One region of the Bradyrhizobium sp. LA2.1 genome, then DNA from elsewhere that is predicted to be linked to it. Evidence: predicted binding sites of a transcription regulator. Region 1 holds the regulator's gene; the other holds the start of a gene.

Region 1 (4,350 bases):
CGCGCTGAAGAACATCAATCTGGCGCTCGGTACCAACCGCGTCACGGCGTTCATCGGCCCGTCGGGCTGCGGCAAGTCGACCCTGCTGCGCATCTTCAATCGGATGTACGACCTCTATCCGGGCCAGCGCGTCACCGGTCAGCTCATGCTCGACCAGACCAACGTCCTCGACCCCAAGCTGGACCTCAATCTGCTGCGCGCCCGCGTCGGCATGGTGTTCCAGAAGCCGACGCCGTTCCCGATGACGATCTACGAGAACATCGCCTTCGGCATCCGCCTTTACGAGAAGATCTCGAAGTCCGAGATGGACGACCGCGTCGAGAAGGCGCTGCGCGGCGGCGCGCTGTGGAACGAGGTCAAGGACAAGCTCAACGCCTCCGGCCTGTCGCTCTCCGGCGGCCAGCAGCAGCGCCTCTGCATCGCCCGCACGGTCGCGGTGCGGCCCGAGGTGATCTTGTTCGACGAGCCCTGCTCGGCGCTCGACCCGATCTCGACCGCCAAGGTCGAGGAGCTGATCCAGGAACTGTCCGAGAACTACACGATCGCGATCGTCACCCACAACATGCAGCAGGCGGCGCGCGTCTCCGACAAGACCGCCTTCATGTATCTCGGCGAGCTGATCGAGTTCGACGACACCAGCAAGATCTTCACGTCGCCGACCGACCGGCGCACGCAGGATTACATCACCGGCCGGTTCGGCTGAGGAGACGGAACATGGGTTCTGAACATACCGCAAAGGCCTTCGACACCGACCTCCAGGAGCTCACGCGCCTGGTCGCCGAGATGGGCGGCATCGCCGAGCGCATGATCGTCGATTCCGTCGACGCGCTGATCCGCCGCGACGTCGCGCTCGGCCAGCGCGTGGTCACCATCGACACCGAGCTCGACGCGCTCCAGAAGAAGATCGAGGAGCGCGCCGTTCTCACCATCGCGCGCCGCCAGCCGATGGCGGTGGATCTGCGCGAGATCGTCGGCGCCATGCGCGTCGCCACCGATCTCGAGCGGATCGGCGACCTCGCCAAGAACATGGGCAAGCGCGTCGCGGCGCTGGAGACGGATTTCCATCCGCTCAAGCTGTTCCGCGGCCTGGAGCACATGACCGATCTCGTGCAGCAGCAGGTCAAGTCGGTGCTGGACGCCTATGCCGCGCACGATCTGCCGGCGGCGATGGCGGTGTGGAAGGGCGACGAGGAAGTCGACGCCATCTGCACCTCGCTGTTCCGCGAGCTCCTCACCTACATGATGGAGGATCCGCGCAACATCTCGTTCTGCATCCACCTGATGTTCTGCGCCAAGAACATCGAGCGCATCGGTGACCACGCCACCAACATCGCCGAGACCGTGTTCTACATGATCGAGGGCCAGGCGATCACCGACAAGCGGCCGAAGGGCGACATGACGACTTTCGCCACGACGGTCCCGAACACTTAAGGAGCGACGAACACCATGGGCGCACGCATTATGGTGGTTGAGGACGAGGAAGCTCTCACCGAGCTTCTCCGCTACAACCTCGAAGGCGACGGCTATGACGTCGAGACGGTGATGCGCGGCGACGATGCCGACACCCGCCTCAAGGAGCATATCCCCGATTTGATCGTGCTCGACTGGATGCTGCCGGGCCTCTCCGGCATCGAGCTGTGCCGGCGGCTGCGCACCCGGCCCGAGACCAAGCAGCTCCCGATCATCATGCTCACCGCGCGCGGCGAGGAGAGCGAGCGGGTGCGGGGCCTTGCGACCGGCGCCGACGACTACATCGTCAAGCCGTTCTCGGTGCCGGAGCTGCTGGCACGCGTGAAGGGCCTGCTCAGGCGCGCCAGCCCGGAGCGGCTCGCCACCGTGCTCGCCTATGGCGACATCGAGCTCGACCGCGACAAGCGCCGCGTGGCGCGCTCGGGCCGGCCGATCGATCTCGGTCCGACCGAATATCGCCTGCTGGAGTTCTTCCTGGAGCATCCCGGCCGCGTGTTCTCGCGCGAGCAGCTGCTCGACAGCGTCTGGGGCCGTGACATCTACATCGACGAGCGCACCGTCGACGTCCATATCGGCCGCCTGCGCAAGCTGCTCAATCTCGGCCGCGAGCAGGACCCGATCCGCACCGTCCGCGGCGCGGGCTACGCACTGGACGATCGCTTTGCGAAGGCGGAGCAGGCGTAAGCTCGGTGAGCTGCGGCCATCTCTCGGTGTCGTCCCGGACAAGCGTAAGCGCGGGTCCAGGACGCCCACCGCGAGTGATTATTGTGCGAAAAGGTAACTCCGAGTCCCCGTAGCCACATCTTGCGGTGGTTAGGGGGTCCGGATCAGCGCGCGCTTGAGGCGCGCTTGTCCGGGACGACATCGGATTTGCTGAGCCGTCATCGTGTGACGGCTCCTTGTCTGAGCTCAGAACGACTTCAGCGCGGACCCGGCTTCGCCGGCGCGCGCCGGCGCTCGGCCGCGGGCTGATACGCCACGCGCGAGTGCTGGGCGCAGTAGGGCAGGCCGGAGAGCGCCTTGCCGCCGCAGAAGAAGAAATCCGGGCTCGAGGGATCGCCGACCGGCCAGTGGCAGGTCGCCTCGTTCAGCTCCAGCAGCGACAGCCGCTGGCTCATCGGCACGACGTTGTCGTAGGTGACCGGTTCGGCCTCGACCTCGACTTCGAAGGCCTGCGCCAGCGCGGTGTTGCCGCGTGCGATCGGGCGTGTCACCCGCATCATGTGCTGCGCCGGACGCGCCTTGCGCGGCCGCGGCGCTGCCGATGAAGGGCTCTTGGCGCGGCCCGACAGGCCGAGCCGGTGCACTTTGCCGATTACGGCATTGCGGGTCACATTGCCGAGTTCAGCGGCGATCTGGCTGGCCGAAAGTCCGGCCTCCCAGAGCTTTTTCAGCTGCTCGACGCGATCATCCGACCAGGTCAAAACGGTCATTGCACCCTTTCCTTCGCCGGCGCCTGCCATCCTGGCGGCCGCACGGCGAATGCCTAAGCTTCGAAAAACCCGTGCCGCCAGAATCCCTTAAGGCTCGCCGGGCGCACCAGATGCGCCCGAACGCTTACGCCGGTACATGAGGACTTAGAGGATCAGAACTGCTGCACGAGATGTCGTATCTGACAAGCCAAACGCTACAATATGGCGTGACTCACGCGCAAGAGTCCGCCGACTCGCTTCCACATGTTCCGTGGCGGAAATACGCAAAATCGCCACCGCAAGACTACGGATTTTGCGTTTCGCGAGGCTTTCCGGGCGGCATTGACACCGGTTTCACCAGGCATAAGATAGTCACACGTGCCGCCCTTAAAAGGCGGCACGTTTCGTTTTCCGGGCCGGTCAATGGTGCGTTGCGCAATGCACGCTCACACCGTCCGCAACATTCAAGTGATCGTCATGACTAACAGCGCAGCGCCGCATTTGCTCCCCGTTTTCGCCAGGTCCGACCTCGGTTTCGAGCGCGGTGAAGGCTGCTGGCTGATTGCGACCAATGGCGATCGCTATCTCGATTTCACCTCGGGCGTGGCGGTGAATGCGCTCGGCCATGCTCATCCTGCGTTGGTCAAGGCGTTGCAGGAGCAGGCCACCAAACTCTGGCATATGTCGAACCTGTTCCAGAGCCCGGACGGCGAGAAGCTCGCCGCGCGTCTGTGCAACGAAAGCTTCGCGGACTTCGTGTTCTTCTGCAATTCCGGCGCCGAAGCGCTGGAAGGTGTGATCAAGCTCGTCCGCCATCATCACTTCTCCAAGGGTCATCCGGAACGTTACCGCATCATCACCTTCGAAGGCGCCTTCCACGGCCGCACGCTGGCAACGCTCGCCGCGACCGGTTCGGCAAAATATCTCGAAGGGTTTGGCCCGCCGATGGACGGCTTCGACCAGGTCCCGCATGGCGATGTCGAAGCCGTCAAGAAGGCGATCGGTCCGCAGACCGCCGGCATCCTGATCGAGCCGATCCAGGGCGAGGGCGGCGTGCGTTCGGCAACGCCCGCCTTCCTGAGGGCGTTGCGCCAGCTCTGCGATGAGAAGGGCCTGCTGCTCGCGTTCGACGAGGTGCAGACCGGCATGGGCCGCACCGGCGATCTGTTCGCGCATCGCCGCACCGGCGTCACGCCTGACGTGATGTCGCTGGCCAAAGCGCTCGGTGGCGGCTTCCCGATCGGCGCGGTGCTGGCGACCGCGGACGCGGCTGCCGGCATGGGGCCCGGCTCGCACGGTTCGACCTTCGGCGGCAATCCGCTCGCGATCTCGGCTGCCAACGCTGTGCTCGACGTCATGCTCAAGCCCGGCTTCTTCGACCACGTGCAGAAGATGTCGCTGCTGCTCAAGCAGAAGCTCGCCTCCGTGATCGATCGTTATCCTGACATCGTCAGCGAAGTGCGCGGCG
Region 2 (4,350 bases), 150 kb from region 1:
CTGCCACTCCCCCGGCGATCCAGCCAAGCCCGGGCGGCATTGCGGCCATTCAGTTGTATCCTCGTACGGCGCGGAACGCATCGGTGAGGCTCTTGCTGCCGTCGAACACGCGGCCTCCGGTCAGCTTTGCCAGATTGTCGAGCTGGGCCCGATCGACCTCGGAACCGAATGTCACGCCGAACACCGGCACACGATGACCATCGGCGCGCCATGCGCTCTCGAACGTCGACATCGCCCCCTGGCTCTTGCCATCCGTCATGATGACGATGGCCGGGAGATGCTGGCCGTCCTGGAGCAGCGGCTTCATCAAGGCGAGCGCCTGCGCGCCGCAGGTATAGAAGTCGGTGCCGCCGTTGGCGCGCAATTCGAGCGCGCGTGCGAGCAGGCCGGCCTGCTCGTTGTCTTCACCGCTGGCGCGCGCCGTCCACAAGACGTGATCGCTGAACGGCATGATCAGGATCTGATCCGATTTGGTCCATTGCACCAGCATCTCGCGCGTGCGCGCCGGCGTGAGCAGGAAGCGCATGGCGTCGAGCAGCTGAGTCTCGCCCGGGCCCTGCATGCTGCCGGAGACGTCGAGGCAGAGCGCGGTCAGTGACGGCCGCCGCAACGCTTCCTGATAGATCAGCAGCGCCTTCTGGATCACCGCCGGCTCCGGCGGACGGATCACCGTCACCGGTCGCGATGGATCGAGATTCGTCTTCGGGTCGGCCGCAAGAGGCGTGGCACGGCCGATCTCGACGCGCCGGCCGGTCTTGGCGATCTTGCCCTGCGCGTCGCCGTTGAGCAGGAAGGCCTGCAGATCGGTGAAGAAGCCTTCGACGTCCTTGCCGCGGCCGCGATCGACGAAACCGAGCGGTGAGTCGGCGATCGCCACGCCATCGGCGGGATAGATCGCGTAGAGCGGCTCGTGGTTGTCGGCGATCAGCTTGTCGTTGGTTTCCTTGATGACGGCTTCGTAGTTCCAGATCGCCTGGTAATGCGCGCCGCTGCGCTCGCCGTCGCGATAGAGGTCGGCGAGCCAGCCGCTCGAGCCCGCGCTGCGCTCGACGCCTTTCAGCAATCCGCGCGCCGTCGCCAGCACCTCGGGCTTGTCGAGATCGCCGGCCTCGATCAGATCGGGCTTGCCGATGCCGGCCGCCAGCATCGCAAGATAGGCGGCTGCGCCAGAATTCGACTGCGTCGCCGACGTCATCAGGAATTTCAGCTTGCCGCCTTCGACGGCCGCGAGGATGTCCTTCGCCGTCACCTTGGCGCCGATCCAGCCCAGCGCCTGCGCCTTGGAGCGGCGCACGCCGAGAATGACCGGCATCTGCACGATCGACTTGACCATCTTCACGCGCCGCGTCGTGTCGAACATGTCGATCCAGATCGAGGCGGCCGGCCAGACGGCGTCGGCGCCGGGATCGCCGGCCTTCAGCGCGAGCGCGATGTCGAGCGAACCCTGATAGCGCATGGTGCAGGTCGCGTTACGCGACTTGCAGAACTCCTGCACCAGCGGCTCGAGGATGTCGTTCTCCGACCCCGAGAGAATGGTGAATTGCGGCCCCGGGCCGCCGCAGCCCGACAGCAGCGCGGCCATCAGCGGCACGGCCGCAAGCAGCACCAGCGGGCGCCGCAGGAAACGGAAAGTTCTCATGCGTGAGCCTTCATGCCGCAGTTCTTATGCAGACGCTTCATCGAGAAACCGTTGCGTGAGGCGCATCAAGGCGCGGCCTTGGAGATCGCGGACTTCAGTTCGTCCGTCAGCTGCGCCATCCGGTGCTCGATCTCGGCGCGCTTGTTGCGGCCCTCTTGCTGCACCGAGAGCACGCCCGCAATAGTGTCGATCAAATCCCGGTTGGTCGTCTCCAGGGTCTGGATGTCGACGATGCCGCGCTGCGACTGCTTCTCGATCTCGATCGCCTGCGTCTTCATCATCTCGGACGCCTGGCGCATCATCTCGTTGGTCGCGTCCGTGATGGTCTTTTGCAGCTCCAGCGCCGATTTTTGCCGGTTCAGGCCGAGCAGCAGAATCATTTTCTGCTTCCACACCGGGATCGTCAGCTCGGTCGTGGCCTGCAAATTCTCGATCAGCGTCTCGTCGCCGGACTGAACGATGCGGATCTGCGGCAGCTGCTGGATGCCGATCTGCCGCGCCTGCTGGAGATAGAAGACGCGCTTCTCCAGCCGGTCGAGCGCCTGGACCGCGTCCTGATAGGTTTGCGCGGCGAGCATGGCGTCGCTGCCGGCAGCTTGCGCTTTCGCGCTCCGCTCCATCTCGATGAGCTTGCCGCCGCGGAACTCTTCGGTGAAGGCCTTGCCGGCAGCGATATGTGCATCGAGCTGGCCGAGCGCGCCCCTTGTCTGTTCGTAGAGGTCGTCGAGCAGGGCGATGTCGCGGCGCAGGACTTCCTTGTTGCGGTCGAGATCGACGCAGACCCGGTCAATCTGCGAGGCGACGTCGTTGAACTGTTCGGTGAAGCGGCGCAGCCGTGTCTCGGCCGACGAGAACAGGCGCGTGAGAAAGCCCTTGTCCTTGAGATGGGCCGGATCGAGCCCGCGTGCCTTGCCAAGGATGTCGGTCAGGAGCTTTCCGGTGGCGCCGAGCTCACGGTTCTGGGTCTGGGCGAGAATGCGGTCGGCGAATTCGACCACCGAGCGCTGCGCGCGCTCGCCGAATGTCACGAGGCGCGACCGGTCCGACATGTCGATCTCGGACTTGATGCGTGCGACCACAGAGGCATCCGTCGGTAACGCCGGGACATTGATCGTTTCGCTCACCACTTGCTCCTTGTTCTGCACGGTCATGCATAGCATGCCGACGAGACAGGCAGCTAACCCCAGGTCGTATGACAGATTGATGACAGCCTGTGGATTGGCCGGCCGCGAGGCTTTCCGAGTTCGGGGCAGGGGCAAAATTTCCCATAGAATTCAGATCTCTATGGGCCCGTGGGGCGGCCGGGCTGGTGGGCAGGGGCGATGTTTCCGTTGATGGCGATCGCGGCGCGTGTCGCGGCGATTGACGGCCAGCAATCCGACGCATTGAATCGACCGTCTGAACGATAACAAGGCAGCAGGGATGGAAACGGTGGCGCGCAGGATTGCGAAGCTGAGTGTGTGGCTTGCCGGCGCCGTGGCCGCGATGAGCGCGAGCAGCGCGTTCGCCGCGACGCTGGCGGAGGATGCGGACACGGTCTGCAAAGGGCTCGTCGGCGGCGCCGACGCCGTGAAGATCGATGCCGCGACATTGCTGGCGCCAACACAACTGGCTGTTGCCGAACGCGGGCCGACCCCGTCGGGGCGCGTCACGCCGGCCAATCCCGCCTTCTGCAAGGTGATCGGCCATATCGATCCCATTGATCCCAAGGCGCCGCCGATCAAGTTTCAGGTCAACCTTCCCGTCGAATGGAACGGTCGCTCCGTGCAATATGGCGGTGGCGGCTTTAACGGCGTGCTGATCACCGGCCTTGGGCTGCCGCCGGCCTATCCGTTCGACAAGCCGTCGCCACTGGCACGCGGTTTTGTCACCTACGGCACCGATTCCGGCCATGAGTCCAAGCCGGGCGAGCCGCCGCAGGTCTTCGCGCTCAACGACGAAGCCTTCGAGAATTTCGCTCACCGCGCCTACAAGAAGGTGCGCGACGCTTCTGTCGCGCTGATGGAGCGCGCCTACGGCAAGAAGCCGGAAAAAATATACTTCATGGGCTCGTCCGAGGGGGGGCGCGAAGGCCTCACCATGGCCCAGCGCTACCCCGACGATTTCGACGGCATCTTCGCCCGCGTGCCCGTGATCAACTGGGTCGGCCTGCAGCATGCCGGTACGCGCTCGGGCCTTGTGACCATGGGCGAGGGCTGGATCAATCCGACGCAGGTCAAGCTCTTTGCCGATGCGGTGCGCACTGCCTGCGACAAGGCCGACGGCTCCGATAAGACGCTGGTGCACGATCCCGTGGCCTGCAAGGCCGTGTTCAAGGTCGAGACGTTGCGCTGCGAGGCCGGCAAGGCCGGCGATCAGTGCCTGACCGAGGCGCAGATCAAGGCAGTCAGCACGCTGCATGGGACCTACAAATTCCCGTTCGTGCTCGCCAATGACCTCGATGACTATCCGGGCTGGGGCGTCTCGGGCGAGGACACGCCGGCGATCGGTCCGACCGGCGGCTGGTCCGCGTGGTGGCTCGGCAGCGCGCCGCCGGCGCAGCCGCCCGCGCCCAACAACGGCATCGCCTGGATCTACGGCGCCGGCGGCATCCAATATGTGTTCGCCCGCGATCCCAAGCTCGACGTCACCACCTATAATGTGGAGGACCACAAGGCGCGGCTGCTCGAAGTCTCGGCGCTCATGGATTCCACCGATCCGGATCTCAGCCG

What was found. The regulator PhoB, encoded in region 1, activates phosphate uptake and scavenging genes when phosphate is short. The targets are predictions, from matches to a motif close to TGTCATNNANCTGTCAT.
Region 2: the regulator PhoB is predicted to act here: its motif matches at 2,832-2,848, upstream of ABIB95_RS14585 (toxic anion resistance protein).

The regions. Positions count from the first base shown of each region.
Region 1 is NZ_JBEPQI010000006.1:264,158-268,507, forward strand. Features, by position in the region: gene pstB (phosphate ABC transporter ATP-binding protein PstB) at 1-703, shown strand, start outside; gene phoU (phosphate signaling complex protein PhoU) at 715-1,431, shown strand; gene phoB (phosphate regulon transcriptional regulator PhoB) at 1,447-2,154, shown strand; gene ABIB95_RS13890 (GcrA family cell cycle regulator) at 2,391-2,903, opposite strand; gene ABIB95_RS13895 (aspartate aminotransferase family protein) at 3,360-4,350, shown strand, end outside.
Region 2 is NZ_JBEPQI010000006.1:410,887-415,236, forward strand. Features, by position in the region: gene ABIB95_RS14575 (5-bromo-4-chloroindolyl phosphate hydrolysis family protein) at 1-49, opposite strand, end outside; gene ABIB95_RS14580 (substrate-binding domain-containing protein) at 50-1,639, opposite strand; gene ABIB95_RS14585 (toxic anion resistance protein) at 1,705-2,763, opposite strand; gene ABIB95_RS14590 (tannase/feruloyl esterase family alpha/beta hydrolase) at 3,062-4,350, shown strand, end outside.